DNA from 2 places in the Streptomyces sp. cg40 genome. Region 2 is predicted to be linked to the other one. Evidence: riboswitches for the same ligand, from Rfam matches in the RefSeq annotation. Region 2 holds a riboswitch; the other holds the start of a gene.
The links. Region 2 has a riboswitch for glycine ahead of gcvT (glycine cleavage system aminomethyltransferase GcvT). Riboswitches for the same ligand answer to the same signal wherever they lie in the genome.

Region 1: another riboswitch for glycine. It lies ahead of gcvP (aminomethyl-transferring glycine dehydrogenase); the one in region 2 lies ahead of gcvT (glycine cleavage system aminomethyltransferase GcvT).

What each region holds. Positions count from the first base shown of each region.
Region 1 is NZ_CP190128.1:8,775,123-8,785,284, forward strand. It holds gene ACQHII_RS39670 (DNA polymerase IV) at 1-836, shown strand, start outside; gene ACQHII_RS39675 (PRC-barrel domain-containing protein) at 758-1,129, opposite strand; glycine riboswitch at 1,244-1,339, shown strand; gene gcvP (aminomethyl-transferring glycine dehydrogenase) at 1,519-4,404, shown strand; gene ACQHII_RS39685 (ABC transporter ATP-binding protein) at 4,502-5,554, opposite strand; gene ACQHII_RS39690 (ABC transporter permease) at 5,551-6,408, opposite strand; gene modA (molybdate ABC transporter substrate-binding protein) at 6,405-7,226, opposite strand; gene ACQHII_RS39700 (molybdopterin-dependent oxidoreductase) at 7,432-7,923, shown strand; gene ACQHII_RS39705 (molybdopterin-dependent oxidoreductase) at 7,835-10,162, opposite strand, start outside.
Region 2 is NZ_CP190128.1:3,575,052-3,585,213, forward strand. It holds gene ACQHII_RS15540 (ABC transporter substrate-binding protein) at 32-1,828, opposite strand; gene ACQHII_RS15545 (ABC transporter permease) at 1,898-2,905, opposite strand; gene ACQHII_RS15550 (enhanced serine sensitivity protein SseB C-terminal domain-containing protein) at 3,476-4,267, opposite strand; gene ACQHII_RS15555 (enhanced serine sensitivity protein SseB) at 4,420-5,205, opposite strand; gene ACQHII_RS15560 (AAA family ATPase) at 5,270-5,959, opposite strand; glycine riboswitch at 6,109-6,208, shown strand; glycine riboswitch at 6,209-6,327, shown strand; gene gcvT (glycine cleavage system aminomethyltransferase GcvT) at 6,362-7,504, shown strand; gene gcvH (glycine cleavage system protein GcvH) at 7,615-7,995, shown strand; gene glyA (serine hydroxymethyltransferase) at 8,010-9,284, shown strand; gene ACQHII_RS15580 (L-serine ammonia-lyase) at 9,397-10,162, shown strand, end outside.

The sequences.
Region 1 (10,162 bases), 5.2 Mb from region 2:
TCGGCAAGGCGCACGGGCACTCGCTGTACGCCATGGCGCTCGCGCACGACGAGCGGCCCGTGGTCGCCGAGCGGGAGACCAAGTCGGTGTCGGTCGAGGACACCTACGACGTGGACATCCACGACCGCATCCGGGTGGGCCTGGAGGTGCAGCGTCTCGCCGACCGGTGTGTACGGCGGCTGCGGGGCGCCGGGCTGTCGGGGCGGACCATCGTGCTCAAGGTGCGGCGGTACGACTTCTCGACGCTGACGCGGTCCGAGACGCTGCGCGGGCCCACCGACGACCCCGGGGTGGTGCGGGAGGCCGCGGCTCGGTTGCTGGACTCCGTGGACACCACGGGCGGGGTGCGGCTGCTCGGGGTCGGCGTCTCCGGGCTCGCCGACTACACGCAGGAGGACCTGTTCGCGCAGGCGGCGGGGGAGCAGGTCGACCTTCTTGAGGAGGAACACGCGGAGGAGGAAGCGAGCGGGGAGCAGGCCGCGCCCGTGGAGCGGCGCTGGCCCGCGGGCCACGATGTGCACCACTCCGGGTTCGGGCACGGGTGGGTGCAGGGCAGCGGGCTGGGGCGGGTCACCGTGCGCTTCGAGACGCCGGAGGATGCCGGGCCCGGGCGGGTACGGACGTTCCGGACCGACGATCCCGAGCTGGAGCCGGCGGATCCGTTGCCGTTGGTGACGCGGGACGCGGGTGAACTGGCCGCCGCCTCAGGGCAGTTGGTGGTGCTGCCCCCGGAGAATCGAAGACCCGCCGCCTCTGCTCAGGTGTCGTCCGAGCCCGCCAGTTTGCCGAAGTCGCGGTCCGGGAGGGAGGGCGGTGGGGCCACGTCCAGGCCGTAGTGGTGGTAGAGCTGGAGTTCCTGGTCGGGGGAGAGATGGCGGCCCACTCCGAAGTCGGGGGCGTCCTTGATCAGGGAGCGGTCGAAGGGGATGTGCAGGGTGCCCTCGATCAGCTCGCTGGGCTCCAGAGGGACGAAGGCGTCCCTGGAGAACAGGCCGGTGCGTATGGCCGCCCACTCCGGTACACCGGTCGCGTCGTCGAGGTAGACCTCGTCGATCGTGCCGATCTTGGCGCCGGTGCGGTCGAACGCCTTGCGGCCGATCAGGTTGCGCGGATCGATATCGGTCTGCACGGGCCCTCCTCCTGGTCGCAACTCATCCGTAAACTCTACAAAAGAGCACATTCGGGCCGGTGGCCACTCGAAAGCTCGGCTTCACCGCTCGCTGGTAGGCTGGCGAGCGGCTGCTGACCCCGTGCGGGAGAGTCCTCCAGACTTCATCGGAGGCGCCGAAGGAGCAAATCCTCCCCGGAATCTCTCAGGCTCACGTACCGCACGGACGAGGTCACTCTGGAAAGCAGAGCGGGTGCCGGCGACGGCCCGCGCTCTCACCGACGGTGAAAACCGGTGACCCTCGGGTGGCCGGTGAAGCTCTCAGGTTGAGATGACAGAGGGGGAGGCCGTCCGGGCACCCCACTGTCGTGGTGCCCTCGAAGGTCGTGTCCGACCAGGAGGCCTCCCAAATGACCGCCCCTCGCACTTCGCTCTCCGAGCTCGAACAGGGCATCCCGTTCGAGCAGCGACACATCGGTCCCGACCAGGAAGCGCGGGCCAAGATGCTCGCGCAGGTCGGCTACGGCTCGCTCGACGAGCTCACGGCTGCCGCGGTCCCCGATGTGATCAAGAACGCCGACTCCCTCGACCTGCCGGGCGCCCGCACCGAGGCCGAGGTGCTGGCCGAACTGCGGTCCCTCGCGGACCGCAACGAGGTCCTGGGCTCGATGATCGGGCTCGGGTACTACGGGACCTTCACCCCGCCCGTGATCCTGCGCAATGTCATGGAGAACCCGGCCTGGTACACGGCCTACACGCCGTACCAGCCGGAGATCTCCCAGGGCCGGCTCGAAGCCCTCCTCAACTTCCAGACCATGGTCGCCGACCTCACCGGGCTGCCGACCTCCGGCGCTTCCCTGCTCGACGAGGGCACGGCCGCCGCCGAGGCCGTGGCGCTCTCGCGGCGCATGGGCAAGAACAAGAAGGGCCTGTTCCTGGTCGACGCGGACGCGCTGCCGCAGACCATTGCCGTGATCGAGACCCGCGCCGAGCCGGCCGGAGTCGAGGTCGTCGTCGCCGACCTCAGCGAGGGCATCCCCGCCGAGATCGCCGAGCGCGAGATCAACGGCGTGCTCGTGCAGTACCCGGGTGCCTCCGGTGCCGTACGCGACATCAAGCCGCTGATCGAGCAGGCGCACGCGCTCGGCGCACTCGTCACCGTCGCCGCCGACCTCCTCGCGCTCACGCTGCTGAAGTCGCCGGGCGAGCTGGGCGCGGACATCGCGGTCGGTACGACGCAGCGCTTCGGGGTGCCGATGGGCTTCGGCGGGCCGCACGCCGGATACATGGCCGTGCACGAGAAGTTCGCGCGCAGCCTGCCCGGGCGGCTCGTGGGCGTCTCCGTCGACGCCGACGGACACAAGGCTTACCGCCTCGCCCTCCAGACCCGCGAGCAGCACATCCGCCGCGAGAAGGCCACCAGCAACATCTGTACCGCCCAGGTGCTCCTTGCCGTCATGGCCGGGATGTACGCCGTCTACCACGGGCCCGACGGGCTGAGGGGCATCGCGCGGCGGACGCACCGCTACGCCACGATCCTCGCCGCCGGGCTCACCGCCGGCGGGGTCGAGGTTGTGCACGGCGGCTACTTCGACACGCTGACCGCGCGCGTGCCCGGCCGGGCCGCCGAGGTCGTCGCCGCAGCCCGCGAGGACGGCGTCAACCTCCACCTCGTGGACGCGGACCAGGTGTCCATCGCCTGCGACGAGACGACCACGCGTGCCCAACTGGCGGCCGTATGGACCGCGTTCGGGGTCGAAGGAGACATCGAGGCGCTCGACGTGAGTGCCGAGGACACACTGCCCGAGGCGCTGCTGCGGAACGACGCGTACCTCACGCACCCCGTGTTCCGGGACCACCGTTCCGAGACCGCGATGCTGCGCTACCTGCGCAGGCTCGCCGACCGGGACTACGCGCTCGACCGGGGCATGATCCCGCTGGGCTCCTGCACGATGAAGCTCAACGCGACCACCGAGATGGAGCCGGTCACCTGGCCCGAGTTCGGGCAGCTGCACCCCTTCGCGCCCGCCGAGCAGGCACAGGGATACCTCACGCTCATCCGGGAGTTGGAGGAGCGGCTCGCCGAGGTCACCGGGTACGACAAGGTGTCGTTGCAGCCCAACGCAGGTTCGCAGGGCGAGTTGGCCGGGCTGCTGGCGGTGCGTGGGTACCACCGCGCCAACGGGGACGCGCAGCGGACCGTGTGTCTGATCCCGTCGTCCGCGCACGGCACCAATGCCGCCAGTGCCGTGATGGCCGGGATGAAGGTCGTCGTCGTGAAGACCGCCGAGGACGGTGAGATCGACGTCGAGGATCTGCGGGCGAAGATCGAGCAGTACCGCGACGAGCTGTCGGTGCTGATGATCACCTACCCGTCCACGCACGGGGTGTTCGAGGAGCACGTCGCCGACATCTGCGCGCAGGTCCACGAGGCCGGCGGGCAGGTCTACGTCGACGGCGCCAACCTCAACGCCCTTGTGGGGCTTGCAAAGCCGGGGCACTTCGGCGGCGACGTCTCGCACCTGAATCTGCACAAGACGTTCTGCATTCCGCACGGTGGGGGCGGACCGGGTGTCGGGCCGGTGGGCGTGCGCGCGCACCTGGCGCCGTATCTGCCGAACCATCCGTTGCAGCCCGCTGCCGGTCCTGAGACGGGAGTCGGGCCGATCTCCGCCGCGCCGTGGGGTTCGGCCGGGATTCTGCCGATCTCCTGGGCGTACGTCCGGCTCATGGGCGGCGAGGGGCTGAAGCGGGCCACGCAGGTGGCCGTGCTCTCCGCCAACTACATCGCCAAGCGGCTGGAACCGCACTACCCCGTGCTCTACACCGGGCCCGGCGGGCTCGTCGCGCACGAGTGCATCATCGATCTGCGGCCGATCAGCAAGGCGACCGGTGTGTCCGTCGACGACATCGCCAAGCGGCTCATCGACTACGGCTTCCACGCGCCGACCATGTCGTTCCCGGTGGCCGGGACGCTGATGATCGAGCCGACGGAGTCCGAGGACCTGATCGAGCTGGACCGGTTCTGCGAGGCGATGATCGCTATTCGCGGGGAGATCGAGAAGGTCGGGGCGGGGGAGTGGCCGGCCGAGGACAATCCGTTGCGGAACGCGCCGCACACCGCTGCCGCGCTCGGTGGGGAGTGGGGGCACGCGTACACCCGCGAGGAGGCGGTCTTCCCGGCTGGTGTGTCCGTTGCCGACAAGTACTGGCCGCCGGTGCGGCGGATTGACCAGGCGTTTGGGGACCGGAACCTTGTTTGCTCCTGCCCGCCGTTGGATGCGTACGAGGACTGAGTTTTTCGGGTGCGGCGCCGTCGTGGCTGGGCGCGCAGTTCCCCGCGCCCCTAAAAGCAGCTCCCCGCGCCCCCATGAAAAAAGGGGGCGCGGGTGCTCACGCAGGGTATGCGTGGGTCTGGGTCGCCTTGACCGTTGCCCAGATCGACGCCCCCTGATGCAGGTCCAGTTCGGCCGCTGCCGGTGTCGTCAGGTCCGCCGCCAGGGGGAGTTCGCCGGTCAGGTCTACGCGGATCTGGTCGCCGTGGGTTTCCAGGCCCGCCACCTCGCAGTGCCAGAGGTTGCGGGCGCTGGCGCCGGTCGGGCGGTCTCGGAAGAGAGTCACCGCGCTTGGTGGGAACGCCACGAAGACCTCGCCGGTCAGGTCCTCCGTGGTGGTGATCGTGGGGCCGGTGTCGAGTGTGACCGTGTGGCCGTCGGCGTTGCCCTTGTAGAGGTTGAGGCCGACGAGTTGGGCGATGTAGTCCGTGCGCGGGTGGCGGGCGATGTCGGCGGGGGTGCCCTGCTGGACGATCTTGCCCTGCTCGATCACGATCAGCCGGTCGGCCAACACCATGGCGTCCAGGGGGTCGTGGGTGACCAGGACCGCGACTGCCTCGAACTCCGCGAGGTGGCGCCGGAGTTGGGCTCGTACGTCCAGGCGGGTACGGGCGTCCAGCGCGGCAAGGGGTTCGTCGAGGAGCAGGAGGCGTGGGCGGGTCGCCAACGCCCTTGCCACGGCAACGCGTTGGGCCTGGCCGCCGGAGAGTCTCCGGGGCTTGGCGCCCGCGTGCTCGGCGAGGCCCATCCTCTCCAGCCACTCGGCCGCGATGGCGCGGGACTCCGCCTTGGTCGCGCCCTGGCAGCGGGGGCCGAAGCCGACGTTGTCGAGGGCGGTGAGGTGCGGGAAGAGGAGATAGTCCTGGAAGACGACGCCCACCGGGCGGGACTCCGGGGGCGTACGGTCCAACTCCGCGCCGTCCAGACGTAGATGACCGTCCGTCAGGCCGACCAGACCGGCCAGGGCTCGCAACGCGGTTGTCTTTCCGGCGCCGTTGGGGCCCAGCAGGGCGACCACGTCGCCTGGTGCGGCGGTCAGTTCGACGTCGAGGCGGAACGTGCCGCGGTCCACGACGAGATGGGCGTCGAGGCCCTTGTCCAGTGCGGTCATGAGGTCGTCATCCAGCGGTCGCGGAGCCCGGCCAGGACCGCGATCGACACGGCCAGCAGGACCAGGCTGAGGGCGATGGCCGCCTCGGGGTCGTTCTGGAGGGCCAGGTAGACCGCCAGGGGCATGGTCTGGGTGCGGCCGGGGAAGTTGCCGGCGAAGGTGATCGTCGCGCCGAACTCGCCCAGTGCGCGGGCCCAGGCGAGCACCGAGCCCGCCGCGATGCCCGGGGCGATCAGGGGGAGCGTGACCCGGCGGAACGCGGTGAAGCGGGAGGCGCCGAGGGTCTGGGCGGCCTCCTCGTAGCGCGGGTCGGCGGCGCGCAGGGTGCCCTCGACGCTGATGACCAGGAACGGCATCGCGACGAACGCCTCCGCGACCACGACGCCGGTCGTGGTGAAGGGCAGGGTGATGCCGAACCACGAGTCGAGCCACTGGCCCACGACACCGTTGCGGCCGAGGGCCAGGAGCAGCGCCACGCCGCCCACCACCGGGGGCAGGACCAGCGGGAGGGTCACCAGGGCCCGGACGAAGCGGCGGCCGGGGAACTCCGTGCGGGCCAGCAGCCAGGCCAGCGGCACGCCCAGCACCAGGCACACCGCTGTCGCCAAGGTCGCGCTCAGCAGGGAGAGTTGGAGCGCCTGCCAGACCTCCGTGCTGGTGAGCTGGGACGGCAGGGAACGCCAAGGGGCCCGGACCAGGAGGGCGAGCAAGGGGAGGAGCAGGAACGCCAGGCCCACGAGCGCCGGCACCAGCAGGGGCAGCGGCACCCCGTGTCCGGACATCCGGACGCGGCGACGCCGCGGCCCGCCCTTCAGGGTCTCGGCCGCGGCGTCGGAGGTGTCGAGCTGGGTCACGGCTTGAGGAAGCCCGCCGCGGACAGCACCTTCTGGCCCTCGGCGGACTGCACCAGCGCGATGAACGCCTTGGCGGCGACGGCGTTGGGCGCGTTCTTCAGGAGGACGATCGGGTAGTCGTTGATGGCGTCGGCGGACTCGGGGAACTCCACGCCCTCCACCTTGCTGCCGGCCGCGTGCACGTCGGTCTTGTAGACGACCGCCGCGTCGGCCTCCTTCAGCACCACCTTGTTGAGGGCCGACTTGACGTCCTCCTCGTAGGACACCGGGGTGAGCTTCAACTTGCTTGCCGTGAGCGCCTTTTGGGCCGCGGCGCCGCACGGCACCGTCTTGTCGCACAGCACGACCTTGAGCGACGACTTGGTGAGGTCCTTCAGGGAGGTCACCTTGTCGGGGTTGCCCGGCAGCGTGGCGATCTCCAGCTGGTTGCGGACGAACGTGGCCGGGGTGCCGACGCCGTCGCCCTTGTCCGTGACGATCGCCATGGTCTTGGGGCTCGCGGCGGCGAACACGTCGGCCGGGGCGCCGCTGGTGATGCTCGCGGCGAGGGTGTCGCTGCCCGCGAAGTTGAAGGTGACCTTGGTGCCGGGGTGGGCCGTCTCGAACTCCTTGCCCAGGGTCGTGAACGACTCCTTGAGCGAGGCGGCGGCGAAGACGGTGACGGTGCCGGACATCTTCGGGGACGCGGACGCCGAGGTGTCGGACTTCGAGGAGGACGAGTCGTCGCTGGAGGAGCAGGCGCTCAGGGCCAGCAGCGCGGCGGCTCCGGCCCCCGCAACCTGCAGGATCCGGCGGGTCCGACGCGCGGAACGGGTCATCACGGTTCTACTCCTCTGATTCTGCCGATAAGGGATGGTCGCGCCCTTGCCCGACCGCAACGGCCGTGCCGCGATGATACTGCCGCATATGCAAGGTGTAAGTCTCCTGTCGCATCGCATGAGCTGCACTATTCGCTTGCGGGGTGCGCATGTGCGTTTGTACGGGAGTGCGGCCCGGGTACCACATTCCGGGAGGTGATGGCTCGTGACGCTCGCGCAGCTCGACCTGACGGGGGACCTCGCCCGACCCGTCCGGCTCACCGTGCCGGACCTGCTGAACTGGCCGCTGCACCGGGTCCGGGTCAGCTTCGAGTGCGCCACCAGCGGCACCCAGGTCCACCGCTTCGCGGGACCGCGGCTCTACGACGTCCTGTCCGCGGCCGGTCCCGGTTTCGACCCCGTCCGCCGCAAGGACCGGCTGCGCTTCCTCATCGCGGTGAGCGGTACGGACGGGCACCACGCGCTGCTGTCCTGGGCCGAGATCGATCCCGACTTCGCTCATGCCCCTGTTCTGCTCGCTGTGAGCATCGACGACACCCCGCTCGACCGTGCCGGACCGCAACTGGTGCTTCCACAGGACCGTTGCGGGGCCCGGCACATCAGCGGGATCAGTGCGATACGGGTGGACGGGGGGTACGGCGCGGCGAGTCGGCCAGTGCCAGCCACACCCGGTCGCGGGTCAGCGGAAGTTCGGTGAAGCGGACGCCGGTCGCGTCCCGCAGGGCGTTGGCGAAGGCGGGCGCGACCGGGTTGAAGGGGCTCTCGCTCATCGACTTGGCGCCCAACGGCCCTATGGCGTCCGCCGTTTCCATGAAGTGGACCTCGGTGCGCGGCACGTCCGCGTACTGCGGGAGCCGGTAGCGGCGGAACGCGGCCGTCTCCACCGCGCCGTGCCCGTCGACGCGTACGTTCTCGAAGAGGGTCGCCCCGAGCGCCTGGGCGACCCCGCCCTCCACCTGGCCCCGGCACTGCATCGGGTTCATCACCTTGCCCGCGTCGGCCGCGTGCACACTGCGCAGGATGCGGATCTCGCCGGTGTCGGGGTCCACGGCGACCCTGAACCACTGTGCGTTGAAGGCCACGGAACGCGGGGTGCCGCCGAAGTGCCCGTCGGCGGTGAACTCGACCCCGACCGCCGCACCCGCCGCGTGCAGCTCCTTCAACGGCAGACGGCCACCGGGATGCAGTACGGCCTCCTCCGCCAACCGGCAGTCCGCGCGGGGGAGTTGCAGATGGGCGGCGGCGAAGTCGAGCAGCTGGTCGACGAGGGCGCGGGACGCGCGCAGCGTGGCCTTGCCCGCCACCACCGTGCCCGTGGAGGCGAAGGCGCCCGTGTCGTGGCGTACGACGTCCGTGTCGGACTGGCGGACGGTGATCCGGTCGACGGTGGTGGCGAGTTCACCGGCCGCGATCTGGCGGTGCACGGTCGTCGTGCCGTTGCCGAACTCGGCGGTGCCCACGGCGAGATCGAAGCCGCCGTCGGGCAGGAGGCTCGCCTTCGCGTCGGCGATGTGGCCGCCGGGCGGCCCGGTCGCGATCATCGCCAGGGCGGTGCCCTCGCCCACCAGCCAGCCGTCCGGGGGGAGTTCGGACATGGGCTCCGCCTGGGCGCGGCGGACGATCGCGAGGCACTGGTCGAGCCCGTAGCTCGCGATGTGCAGGTCCTCCTCCTCGCCGGCGGGGGAGAGCATCGGCTCGCCCGGCCCGATGATGTTCCTCGCCTTGAACTCCAGGGGATCCAGGTCCAGTTGGCGCGCGAGTTCGTCGAGGGCCGACTCCACGGCGAACATCACCTGGCCGAGGCCGTAGCCCCGGAACGCGCCCGCCGGGACGGTGTGCGTGTAGACGGAGAAGGCGTCGACCTTCTTGTGCGGGGCGCGGTAGACGGCCGTCGACTCGCCGACGCTGTGGAACATGACGGCGGGACCGTGGTTGCCGTAGGCGCCCGTGTTGGAGACAACTCGCAGTTGCAGCGCGGTGAGTCGGCCGTCGCGGCGGGCGCCCGCCTTCACGCGGATGGTGAAGGGGTGGCGGGTGGTCGCGCCGTAGAACTGTTCGGCGCGGGTGTACTCCAGTTTCACCGGGCGGCGCAGGCGCAGGACCGCGAGGGCGACGATGTCCTCGACGAGCATCTCCTGCTTGCCGCCGAAGCCGCCGCCGACCCGGCCCGCGACGACCCGCACCCGTTCCTCGGGGAGGTCGTAGAGCGCGCAGAGGGCGCGGCGGGTGAGGAACGGGGTCTGTGAACTGGTCCGGACCGTAAGCCTGTTGTCCTCGTCGAACCACGCCACCGCGCCGTGCGTCTCCAGGCTCGCGTGCTGGACGCGCTGGGTGCGATACGTGCCCTCGTACACCGCGTCGGCCTCCGCGAAGCCCGTCTCCACGCTGCCGATCTCGCCGTGCGCCTCGCCGACCACGTTGTCCTGGGGGCGGGAAATGCGGGCCGTGGCCGCGTCCTTGTCGTGGACGACGGGCGCGCCGGGGCGCATCGCCTCCTCCGGGTCGAGGACCGCGGGCAGGATCTCGTACGTCACGTCGACGCGTCGGCAGCCCTCCTCGGCGGCGGCCTCGCTGTCGGCGACCACGGCGGCGACGCGCTGGCCGACGTGGCGGACGGTGTCGTCGAGGACGCGGGTGTCGTCGGGGTCTTCGGTGGGGTGCTCGTGGCGGGCCGTGGAGAAGTGGCGTTCGGGGGCGTCGTGGTGGGTGAACACGGAGTGCACGCCCGGGACTTGGAGGGCCGCCGTGATGTCGATCGCCGTGATGCGGGCGTGGGCGTGCGGGGAGCGGAGGAGCTTCATGTGGAGCAGGTCGGGGATGTCGATGTCGAAGGTGTAGCGGGCCGTGCCCGTCACCACTTGGGGGCCGGCCGGGGCGGGGAGGTTGCGGCCCACCGCCTCGCCCGCGCCCGGCGCCTCGGCGTGGCACACTCCGCG
Region 2 (10,162 bases):
CCTTTCGTGCCGTACGGCGGGTGTGCCGGGATTACTTCGTGGACTTCAGACCGATGTTGACGAAGTCGTAGTAGCCGCTGTACGCGTTCGTCGTGTACACGTTGGCGATCCGCGAGGAGCGCCAGTTCAGGAGCCGCTCGAAGGTGAAGGGCAGGTAGTACGCGCCCTCGCTGACCTTGTGGTTGATCTCCGTGGCGATCTGCGTCTTCTTCGACTCGTCCAGCGAGGTGGTGTACTGGTCGAACAGCCCGTCGATCGTCTTGTCCTTGATCAGGGCGAAGTTGTTGTTACCGCTCTGGAGGATGTAGCGGCTGTCCCACAGCGGGGCGCCATAGCCCTGGACGGTCGGGAAGTCCGCGCCCCAGCCCATGATGATGATGCCGAGCTTCTTCTTCGCGACGTTCGAGGGGGAACCGATGATGCCGGAGCTCTGCGAACCGTCGTACTGGTAGATGTCGGCCTGGATGCCGACCTTCTTCAGCGCCGCCTGGAGGGACGTGGCCGTGGCCACCTCCTGCTGCTTGTTGTTGCGGACGGCGATCGTGGTCTTGAAGCCGTTCGGCTGACCGCAGGCCTTCAGCGCCTTCTTGGCCAGGTCGTCGTTGCCGGTCTTGTTGGCACCGGAGATCCCGTACGGGTCGTACTTCTGGCCCTCGCCACCGGCGATGGCGGGCGGGAGCATGTTGGTACCGATGTCACCACCGGCGATCGGGCCACCGCGCGCGGTCTGGAGCGACACGTGGTCGGCCGCGTAGATGACCGCCTTGCGGCACTCGATGTTGTTGAACGGCGCGACGCTCTGCGGGAAGACCGCGTACCGGATGAACCCGGAGATCGGGTTGTCCAGGTTGGCCTTGTGCTCCTTCAGGGCGATGGTGCGGCCCTGCGGACCCAGACCCGTCTGGCCGGCGTCGATGTCGTAGTCGCCGTTGATCAGACGCTGGTCCATGTCGGACTGGTTCGAGGAGATGGTCAGCGAGATCTTGTCCGGGTACGCCTTGCGCACCGGGTCGGACGACGCCTTCCAGTTGGTGTTGCGCACCAGCACCAGCTTCTTGCCCGGGCTGTACGACTGGAACTTGTACGGGCCGGAGGAGAAGGGGTGCAGCGTGTACTTCGCCTTGGTGTCCTTGTCCTGGCGGACCGGGGACGCCGTGACCATGGCGAGGACCTGCTTGAAGTCCGAGTTCGCCTTGGGCAGGTGGAAGACGATCGTCTTGGCGTCGGGCGTGGAGATCGCCTTCAGGCCGAGCTTGTCCTTCGAGGTGTCCTTGTAGGGACCCTTGTAGGTGTTGTTCGGGTCGAGCATCTGCTGGAGGTAGATCGGACCGCCGGACAGCACGTCCTGCGCCCAGACGCGCTCGATGCCGTACTTGATGTCCTGGGAGGTGATGGCCTTGCCGTCCTCCCAGGTGATCCCGTCACGCAGGTGGAAGGTGTAGGTCTTGCCGTCGGCCGAGACCTGGCCCATGTCGGTGGACAGGTCGGGCGTGAGCTCGGCGCCCGCGGCACCCGGCTCGGTCTTGAAGGTGAGCAGCTGACGGCTGTAGTACCGCGAGAAGTCCCACATGAAGCCGTAGTAACCGCGCGTGGTGTCCCAGAAGTCGGCGTCCTGGGCGGAGACGAACTTCAGCTCGCCGCCCTTCTTGACCAGCGAGGCCTGGGCGACCTTGTTGTTCGCCGCGTCGAAGCCGGCGGCGCCGGTCTTCGAACCGCCGTCGTCCTTGCTGTTGCCGCCGCCGCACGCTGCCAAGGCCAGCATGCCGGCGACCGCGGCAGCAGCGGCAAAGGCCTGCCTACGCCGCCCTGAGGTGCGTTGGGTAGTCACGATCTCGGATCCTCCGGATTTGATGAGAGACCCCGTGTAGATGGCACGGGACGCTTGAGGCAATGCGGTTCAGCGGGAAGCCTTCGGGTCCAGCGCGTCCCGCACGCCGTCGCCGAAGAGATTGAAGGCCAGAACGGTGATGAAGATCGCCACACCCGGAATGACCATGTACATGGGGTCCGAGTCGTAGTAGTCGATCGCGGTGGAGAGCATCTGTCCCCAGGAGGAGGTGGGCGGCTTGACGCCGACGCCCAGGAAGCTGAGTGCCGCCTCGGTGAGGATGTTGGTGGGGATCATCATCGTCGTGTACACGATGATCGGCGCGACCAGGTTGGGCAGCAGTTCCTTGAACAGGATGTAGAAGCGTCCGGCGCCCAGCGAGCGGGCGGCCTCGACGTACTCGCGCTCACGCATCGACAGGGTCTGTCCGCGCACCACGCGTCCGATGTACGGCCAGCCGAAGAAGCCGATCACCAGGATCATCACGAAGACCCGCACGCTGGAACCGCTCAGGCCCAGCATCTCGTTCGGCATCACGGAGACCAGCGCGATGATGAAGAGCAGCTGGGGGAAGGCCAGCAGCCCGTCCATGACACGGCTGATCAGGGAGTCGACCCAGCCGCCGAAGAAGCCGGCCAGGATACCGAGCACGGTGCCGAGCACGACGGCGACGATCGCGGACAGGAAGCCGACAAGCAGCGAGATCCTGGAGCCGTAGAGGATGCGCGCGAAGATGTCGCGGCCGTTGACGGGCTCGACCCCCAGCAGGTGGTCACCGCTGATGCCACCCAGCGACCCCTTGGGGGTGCCGAACAGCGGGTCGATCAGGGTCTCGTGGAACGTGTCCGGATCCTGCCCGATCAGGCTGGCGATCATCGGGGCGAAAACCGCGACCAGAATGAGGACGACCACGACGATGCCGCCCGTGAGGGCGAGTTTGTCGCGCTTGAGGCGCTCCCAGGCGATCCGGCCCAGGGAACGTCCCTGCACGACCTTGTCACCGGCGTTGGCGATCGCCGCTTCCTCGGCTGCGCTCGGGGCCGCTTCCGCGGTCGGCTCGTGCAATGGTGCCGTCATCTGGCAGGGACCCCTCTCAACCGGCGGTAGCCGGCCCACACTTGCCGCTGTGGCGGCCATGATCAGTCCGTCGTACATCGGGGCGCACGGCCCCTGGTGCGGGAGTCTTCAACGCTTTGGTGATCTGTTGCCAGACTTGGCGGTGAATGGATGCGTAAACGTGATGCGGGCTGGAGGGTTCCGTTATACGGACAACGGGTAACGCCCCCCGGACGCCGGGCAGTTGGGACAGAACACCGATCCGGTGACTTTTTAGGGCATCGGACCGCGATCTACGCGCGAAGAAATGTGTCGTCGGCGTAAAACCTGCGGAGGAGCGGGGAAGAGGACTCGCCGGGCAAGTATCCACCACGGCCGGATGAGCACCGGCACCCACCCGCCCCCGCGGGCACTCGCCGACGGCCGCAGCACCACACCGGACGGCCGCGGGGTGGGTGCGGGGAGGAATTCGAAGGGGCGCGGTCGCCCTGGCCGCCGCCGTCGGCGCGGCGACATCCGCGCCCCGAGCTTCTGCTTCACGCCGGAAAGCGATGGGGCCCGCTCTTTTCGAAGAGCGGGCCCCATCGTCTTTCAGTACCTCGGCGGCGGATAGCCGTATCCACCCGGCGTCGACACCTGCGCCGGCGCCGCGTGGGCCTCGCGGTCGTAGAACGGGCGGGCGTTCGCCCGCAGCCACAGCGCCACCGGGTCGTAGTCGTCGGACATCGCCACGGTCGACACCGGCAACCCGTCCGGGACCGCGCCGATCGACTGCTGCATCATCGCGCGCACCGAGTCCACGGCGGACGGACTGGTGTCGTACACATCCAGACCGATCGCGAGATACGGCGCCCCGAGCGCGGGCTGCACCCAGGCGCGGCGGAGGGTGCGGACGGCCGGCGTACGGTGGGCGTTCTGCGTGAGCAGGCCGTAGAACTGCGGGACCTCGATCGCCGGTTCCGTCAGGCGCAACGGCCCCGCGGGCTGGCGCTCCAGGCCGGTGGCGATCCGGCGCAGGTCGAGCCACGGGATGCCGACGCCGCCGCCGGGAGCGTGCGGGTTGAGCCAGAGGCCGAAGTGGTCGGGATAGAGGGTGCGGGCCACGTCCAGGCCGTCGACCACCTCGTACGAACGGTTCCAGCCACTGGCCGAGAGCTCCTGGGCGGAGGTGACGCAGGGGGCGTAGCCGTAGCCCTCGACGTGCATGTTTCCGTACTGGGCGTCCGGGGAGCCGGACTGGCCGTGCCACAGGAGCATCCAGATCTGGCCGGAGTGGGGGGTCGCGAGGGCGCGCAGGAGCGCCTCGTAGGCGTCGTAGCGCCCGGGCGTCACCTGGCGCAGCATGTGCTCGACCTGGCCGGTCGCGGTGCCGCTGGCGCTCACGTGTACCGCCCCTTCTGGTGGTTGGCCTGCGTTGGGGTCCAGCTTAAGCGCCCAAGGGGTGGGGGCTCGGTGTCCGTTGGCGAGTGCGGGTGCGTCTCGGCTGGGCGCGCAGTTCCCCACGCCCCTGAGGGAGTCGCCCCTTGGGGAGTTTCCTAGTGACCCTGTGTATAGAAAGGACGTACCGTCTGCCGCATCCACTCCGCCACCGGGTCCTGTGTCACGTCCAGGAGGACCAGGTTGACCGGCCACTTGACCTCGGTCCTGGTGAGGGCGCGGGACAGGGCGCCCATGGGGGCCGCCCTCAAGTCGCCGTCCCAGTTGGTGAGTTCGACGCCCACGAACATCACCGGATCGGCGGTCTCGATCGCGGCCAGGCAGCGGCGGGCCGTGCCGACCACGCCGATGGCGGCGAACTCCGCGGAGGCCGCGGCGAGGAAGTCGACCGGGTCGTCCTGCCAGTCGGGCTCGAAGAGGCGGACCCGGCCACCGCTGGTGGGGCCGTCCAGGACGGTACGGCCGATGCGGCACAGCTCGGCCACGGCGGCGGGCGGGAGGGGGATGCCGACCACGCCGTCCGGATTCACCGCGATACCCACCTGCGGGGGCAGTCCGCGGGCGAACTCCACCGCGGGCGCGATGGTGAACGACAGATGCGAGCCGACGACCTTGCGGAACTGCTCCTCGGAGCTGAAGACCGGCACGAAGGCCTGACCCTCGATGTCCAGCGTGGGCAGGTCCAGGGGTCCGCTGTGCGGGCCGCCGCCGCTGGGCAGCGGGACCCAGACGAAGCTGCGGGACAGCACCTCGATGATCCGGCCGCCGGCCGAGGGCAGGCCGAGGGAGACCGAGAGCACCTCCTCCAGCTCGTTGCCTGGCCATCCGCCGTGCGGATGCGGGTGGGGGTACGCCTGACCGGGGAAGTCCGCCGGGAAGTCCATCTACCTACCGCCTGCTGGTGAAACCGCCTGCTGTAAACGTGCTGTGACGGAAAAGGCTAGCGGCTCAGTCCGCGAAGTCGATCCGCCGCAGCACGTCCGCCGCGTCCCGGTCCAGCAGGACCGCCGAGCCCACGCCGTGCGGCAGGTCGCCGCGCTCCACGGCGCGCAACAGCCGGGCGGCGGCCCGGCGGTGGCGCAGGAACGCGTACCGCGAGACGCCCCGGCCGCGCTCGCGCTGGCCGTCGAGCGCGGTGTCCGGGCTGACGTCGAGGAACACCAGGTGCAGAGTGCCGCCGCGGCGGTGCGCGGCGCGGGCCAGCCAGCCGCGCACCCAGGTCTGGGTGCCGCAGTCGTGCACGACGGCTCCGGACGCGGAGCGCAGGGTGCGGTGCAGTCCGGCGTAGTGGGCGAGGCGGACCAGGGGGCGGTAGACCGCGTACGGGAGGAGGCCCGATACACGGGACACCCGGGTCTCCCAGCGGTCCCTGGCGTCCTGGCTGTCGACGCGGACGCCGTCACCGGTCACCGCGCGCCGCATCAGCGTGGACTTGCCGCTGCCGGGCAGGCCGGTGACCACGACCAGGTCGCGGGGGCCGAAGCGGAGGCCGTGCGGGCTGCGGCCGGCGCGCTCGCGGAGGTCGCGGACGACCGGTGCCGGGCGGGCCGGGCATGCCTCCCTGGCCGGGGCCGAGCGCTGTTCGGGCAGCGCTACGGCCGAGGTCGTGGCGTACACCGTGGTCCTTGTCACCGTGATCGTCCTCCCTGCGGGGTCAGGAAAGGTTCTCCCCAACTAACGTAAAGAGAAGGTAATGCACGGTGTCTCGCGGTTCCGTTCGCTTCCGGCCACAGGCCTGTTACAAAGCCTGTGCGATGATGTGCGCGCCTAACTGCATACCGGCCGCTTGAATCCGCGCGGGAGAGTCCCCGGTCGTACGACCTCCGGGGCGCCGAAGGAGCAAGTCCCTCCCTTGAATCTCTCAGGCCCAGTTACCGCGCGGGCGAGGCACATCTGAAAAGCGGGCCGCCGTCGCCGGCGGTCCCACCCAAGGTGCAACCCATGGCCCGTGCGTGTCCCGCGCGGTCATGGCGAACCTCTCAGGTTCCGATGACAGATGGGGAGGAACGACCTCGCCGTCATGCCTTGGGAGACCGACCGATGAGCAGTACCGCCACCCCTGAGAAGCGCCGCACCGCGCTGGACGCGCTGCACCGCTCGCTCGGTGCGACGATGACCGACTTCGCCGGCTGGGACATGCCGCTGCGCTACGGCTCCGAGCGCGACGAACACCTCGCCGTCCGCACGAAGGCCGGCCTCTTCGACCTCTCCCACATGGGCGAGATCACGGTCACCGGACCGGACGCGGCCGCGCTCCTCGACTACGCGCTGGTCGGCAACATCGCCTCCGTGGGCGTCGGCCGCGCCCGCTACACCATGATCTGCCAGGCCGACGGCGGCATCCTGGACGACCTGATCGTCTACCGGCTGGCCGGGACCGAGGCTGCGTTTTCCACATACATGGTCGTCGCCAACGCGTCCAACGCCCAGATTGTCCTGGACTCGCTGGTCGAGCGGGCCGCGGGCTTCGACGCGGTCGTCCGTGACGACCGTGACGCGTACGCGCTGCTCGCCGTCCAGGGCCCCGAGTCCCCCGGCATCCTCGCCTCGCTCACGGACTCCGACCTCGACGGCCTCAAGTACTACGCCGGGCTGCCCGGCACGGTCGCGGGCGTACCCGCGCTGATCGCCCGCACCGGCTACACCGGCGAGGACGGCTTCGAACTGTTCGTCGCCCCCGGTGACGCGGAGAAGCTGTGGGAGGCGCTGACCGAGGCAGGGGCGTCGGCGGGGCTGATCCCGTGCGGCCTGTCCTGCCGGGACACGCTCCGCCTGGAGGCGGGCATGCCGCTGTACGGCCACGAACTGTCGACCTCGCTCACCCCGTTCGACGCCGGGCTCGGCCGGGTCGTGAAGTTCGAGAAGGACGGCGACTTCGTCGGACGTACGGCCCTTGCGGCCGCCGCCGAACGGGCCGCCGCACAGCCGCCGCGCGTCCTGGTCGGCCTGATCGCCGAGGGCCGCCGCGTCCCGCGCGCCGGGTACTCCGTGGTCGCCGACGGCCGGGTGATCGGCGAGATCACCTCCGGCGCCCCCTCCCCCACGCTGGGCAGGCCCATCGCCATGGCCTACGTCGACGCGGCGCACTCCGCGCCGGGCACGGCCGGTGTCGGTGTGGACATCCGGGGCAGTCACGAGCCGTACGAGGTCGTGGCGCTGCCGTTCTACAAGCGCCAGAAGTGACAGTCGTCGTAGCGTCGGGTCCGTGACCGGGGCGGATCGCCCCCGCTCGACGATTCCCTCCGCATTCCCCCCTTCACCAGCACTCCCCCGCGTACAGGAGAATTCACGCCATGAGCAACCACCCCGAGAATCTGCGGTACAGCAAGGAACACGAGTGGCTGACGGCCGCCGTCGACGGTGTCTCGACGGTCGGCATCACCGAGTTCGCGGCGAACGCGCTCGGCGACGTCGTCTACGCCCAGCTGCCCGAGGTCGGCACGACGGTGACCGCGGGCGAGTCCTGCGGCGAGCTGGAGTCGACCAAGTCGGTGTCGGACCTGTACGCGCCGGTCAGCGGTGAGGTCGTGGAGATCAACACGGCCGTCGTGGACGAGCCCGCGCTGGTCAACTCCGAGCCCTTCGACGGCGGTTGGCTCTTCAAGGTGCGGATCACGGACGAGCCCGGGGACCTGCTCTCCGCCGACGAGTACACCGCCTTCACCGCCGGCTGAGGAGTCGTAGAACCATGTCCGTCCTGAACACGCCCCTGCACGAGCTCGACCCGGACATCGCCGCCGCCGTCGACGCCGAGCTGCGCCGTCAGCAGTCCACGCTGGAGATGATCGCCTCGGAGAACTTCGCTCCGGTCGCGGTCATGGAGGCACAGGGCTCCGTCCTCACCAACAAGTACGCCGAGGGGTACCCGGGCCGTCGTTACTACGGCGGCTGCGAGCACGTCGACGTGGCCGAGCAGATCGCGATCGACCGGGTCAAGGAGCTGTTCGGCGCCGAGTACGCCAACGTCCAGCCGCACTCGGGCGCCTCCGCCAACCAGGCCGCCCTGTTCGCGCTGGCCCAGCCCGGCGACACGATCCTCGGCCTCGACCTGGCGCACGGCGGCCACCTCACCCACGGGATGCGGCTGAACTTCTCCGGCAAGCAGTTCGACGTGGTCGCCTACCACGTGGACGCCCGGACCGGTCTGGTCGACATGGCCGAGCTGGAGAAGCTCGCCAAGGAGCACCGCCCGAAGGTCATCATCGCGGGCTGGTCGGCGTACCCGCGGCAGCTGGACTTCGCCGAGTTCCGCCGGATCGCGGACGAGGTCGAGGCGTATCTGTGGGTCGACATGGCGCACTTCGCCGGGCTGGTGGCGGCCGGCCTCCACCCGAATCCCGTCCCCTACGCGGACGTCGTCACGTCCACCACCCACAAGACGCTGGGCGGCCCGCGCGGCGGCATCATCCTCGCCAAGCAGTCCTTCGCGAAGAAGCTCAACTCCTCCGTCTTCCCCGGCTTCCAGGGCGGTCCGCTGGAGCACGTGATCGCCGCCAAGGCGGTCTCCTTCAAGGTCGCGGCGGGCGAGGAGTTCAAGGAGCGCCAGCGGCGTACCGTGGAGGGCGCGCGGCTGCTCGCCGAGCGGCTCGTCCGGGACGACGTGAAGGCCGTAGGCGTCGACGTCCTGTCGGGCGGTACGGACGTGCACCTGGTCCTGGTCGACCTGCGGAACTCCGAGCTCGACGGCCAGCAGGCCGAGGACCGGCTCCACGAGGTCGGCATCACGGTCAACCGGAACGCCGTCCCGAACGACCCGCGGCCCCCGATGGTCACCTCCGGCCTGCGCATCGGCACGCCGGCGCTGGCCACGCGGGGCTTCGGCGCGGAGGACTTCGCCGAGGTCGCGGACGTCATCGCCGAGACGCTGAAGGCGCCCTCTCCCTTCGAGGGGTCCGACGTGGCGGGTCTGAAGGCCCGGGTCACGGCGCTGGCGGAGAAGTACCCGCTGTATCCGGGCCTGTAGTCGGCCCGCCCGGCCGTAGTCGGCCACCGGGGCACCGCCGCACACTGAGAGGTGTACGGCGGTGCCCACCCCCTCGCACCACCCCGCACGTCCTGCGTTCTGAGGAGTCACCGTGGCCATCTCGGTCTTCGACCTGTTCTCGATCGGCATCGGCCCGTCCAGCTCCCACACGGTCGGCCCGATGCGGGCCGCCCGCATGTTCGCGCTCCGGCTGCGCAACGAGGAGCTGCTGGACTCCGTCGCCTCCGTCCGCACCGAGCTGTACGGCTCGCTCGGCGCGACCGGGCACGGGCACGGCACCCCGAAGGCGGTGCTGCTCGGCCTGGAGGGCGAGTCGCCGCGCACGGTGGACGTGGAGGGGGCCGACGAACGGGTCGAGCAGATCAAGGCGGCCGGACGCATCCGCCTCCTCGGCGAGCACGAGATCCCGTTCGACTTCGACGCCGACCTGAAGCTGCACCGCCGTAAAGCCCTGCCGTACCACGCGAACGGCATGACGCTGTGGGCGTACGACGCGGCGGGCGGCGAGCTGCTGTCCAAGACGTACTACTCGGTGGGCGGCGGATTCGTCGTCGACGAGGAGGCGGTGGGCGCCGACCGGATCAAGCTGGACGACACGGTCCTCAAGTACCCCTTCCGCACCGGCGACGAGCTGCTGCGCCTCACGCAGGAGACCGGTCTGTCGATCTCCGCGCTGATGCTGGAGAACGAGCGCGCCTGGCGCACGGAGGAGGAGATCCGGGCCGGGCTGCTGGAGATCTGGCGGGTGATGGGGGCGTGCGTGTCGCGGGGCATGTCGCGGGAGGGCATCCTGCCCGGCGGCCTGCGGGTCCGCCGCAGGGCCGCCATGTCGGCACGCCAACTCCGGGCGGAGGGCG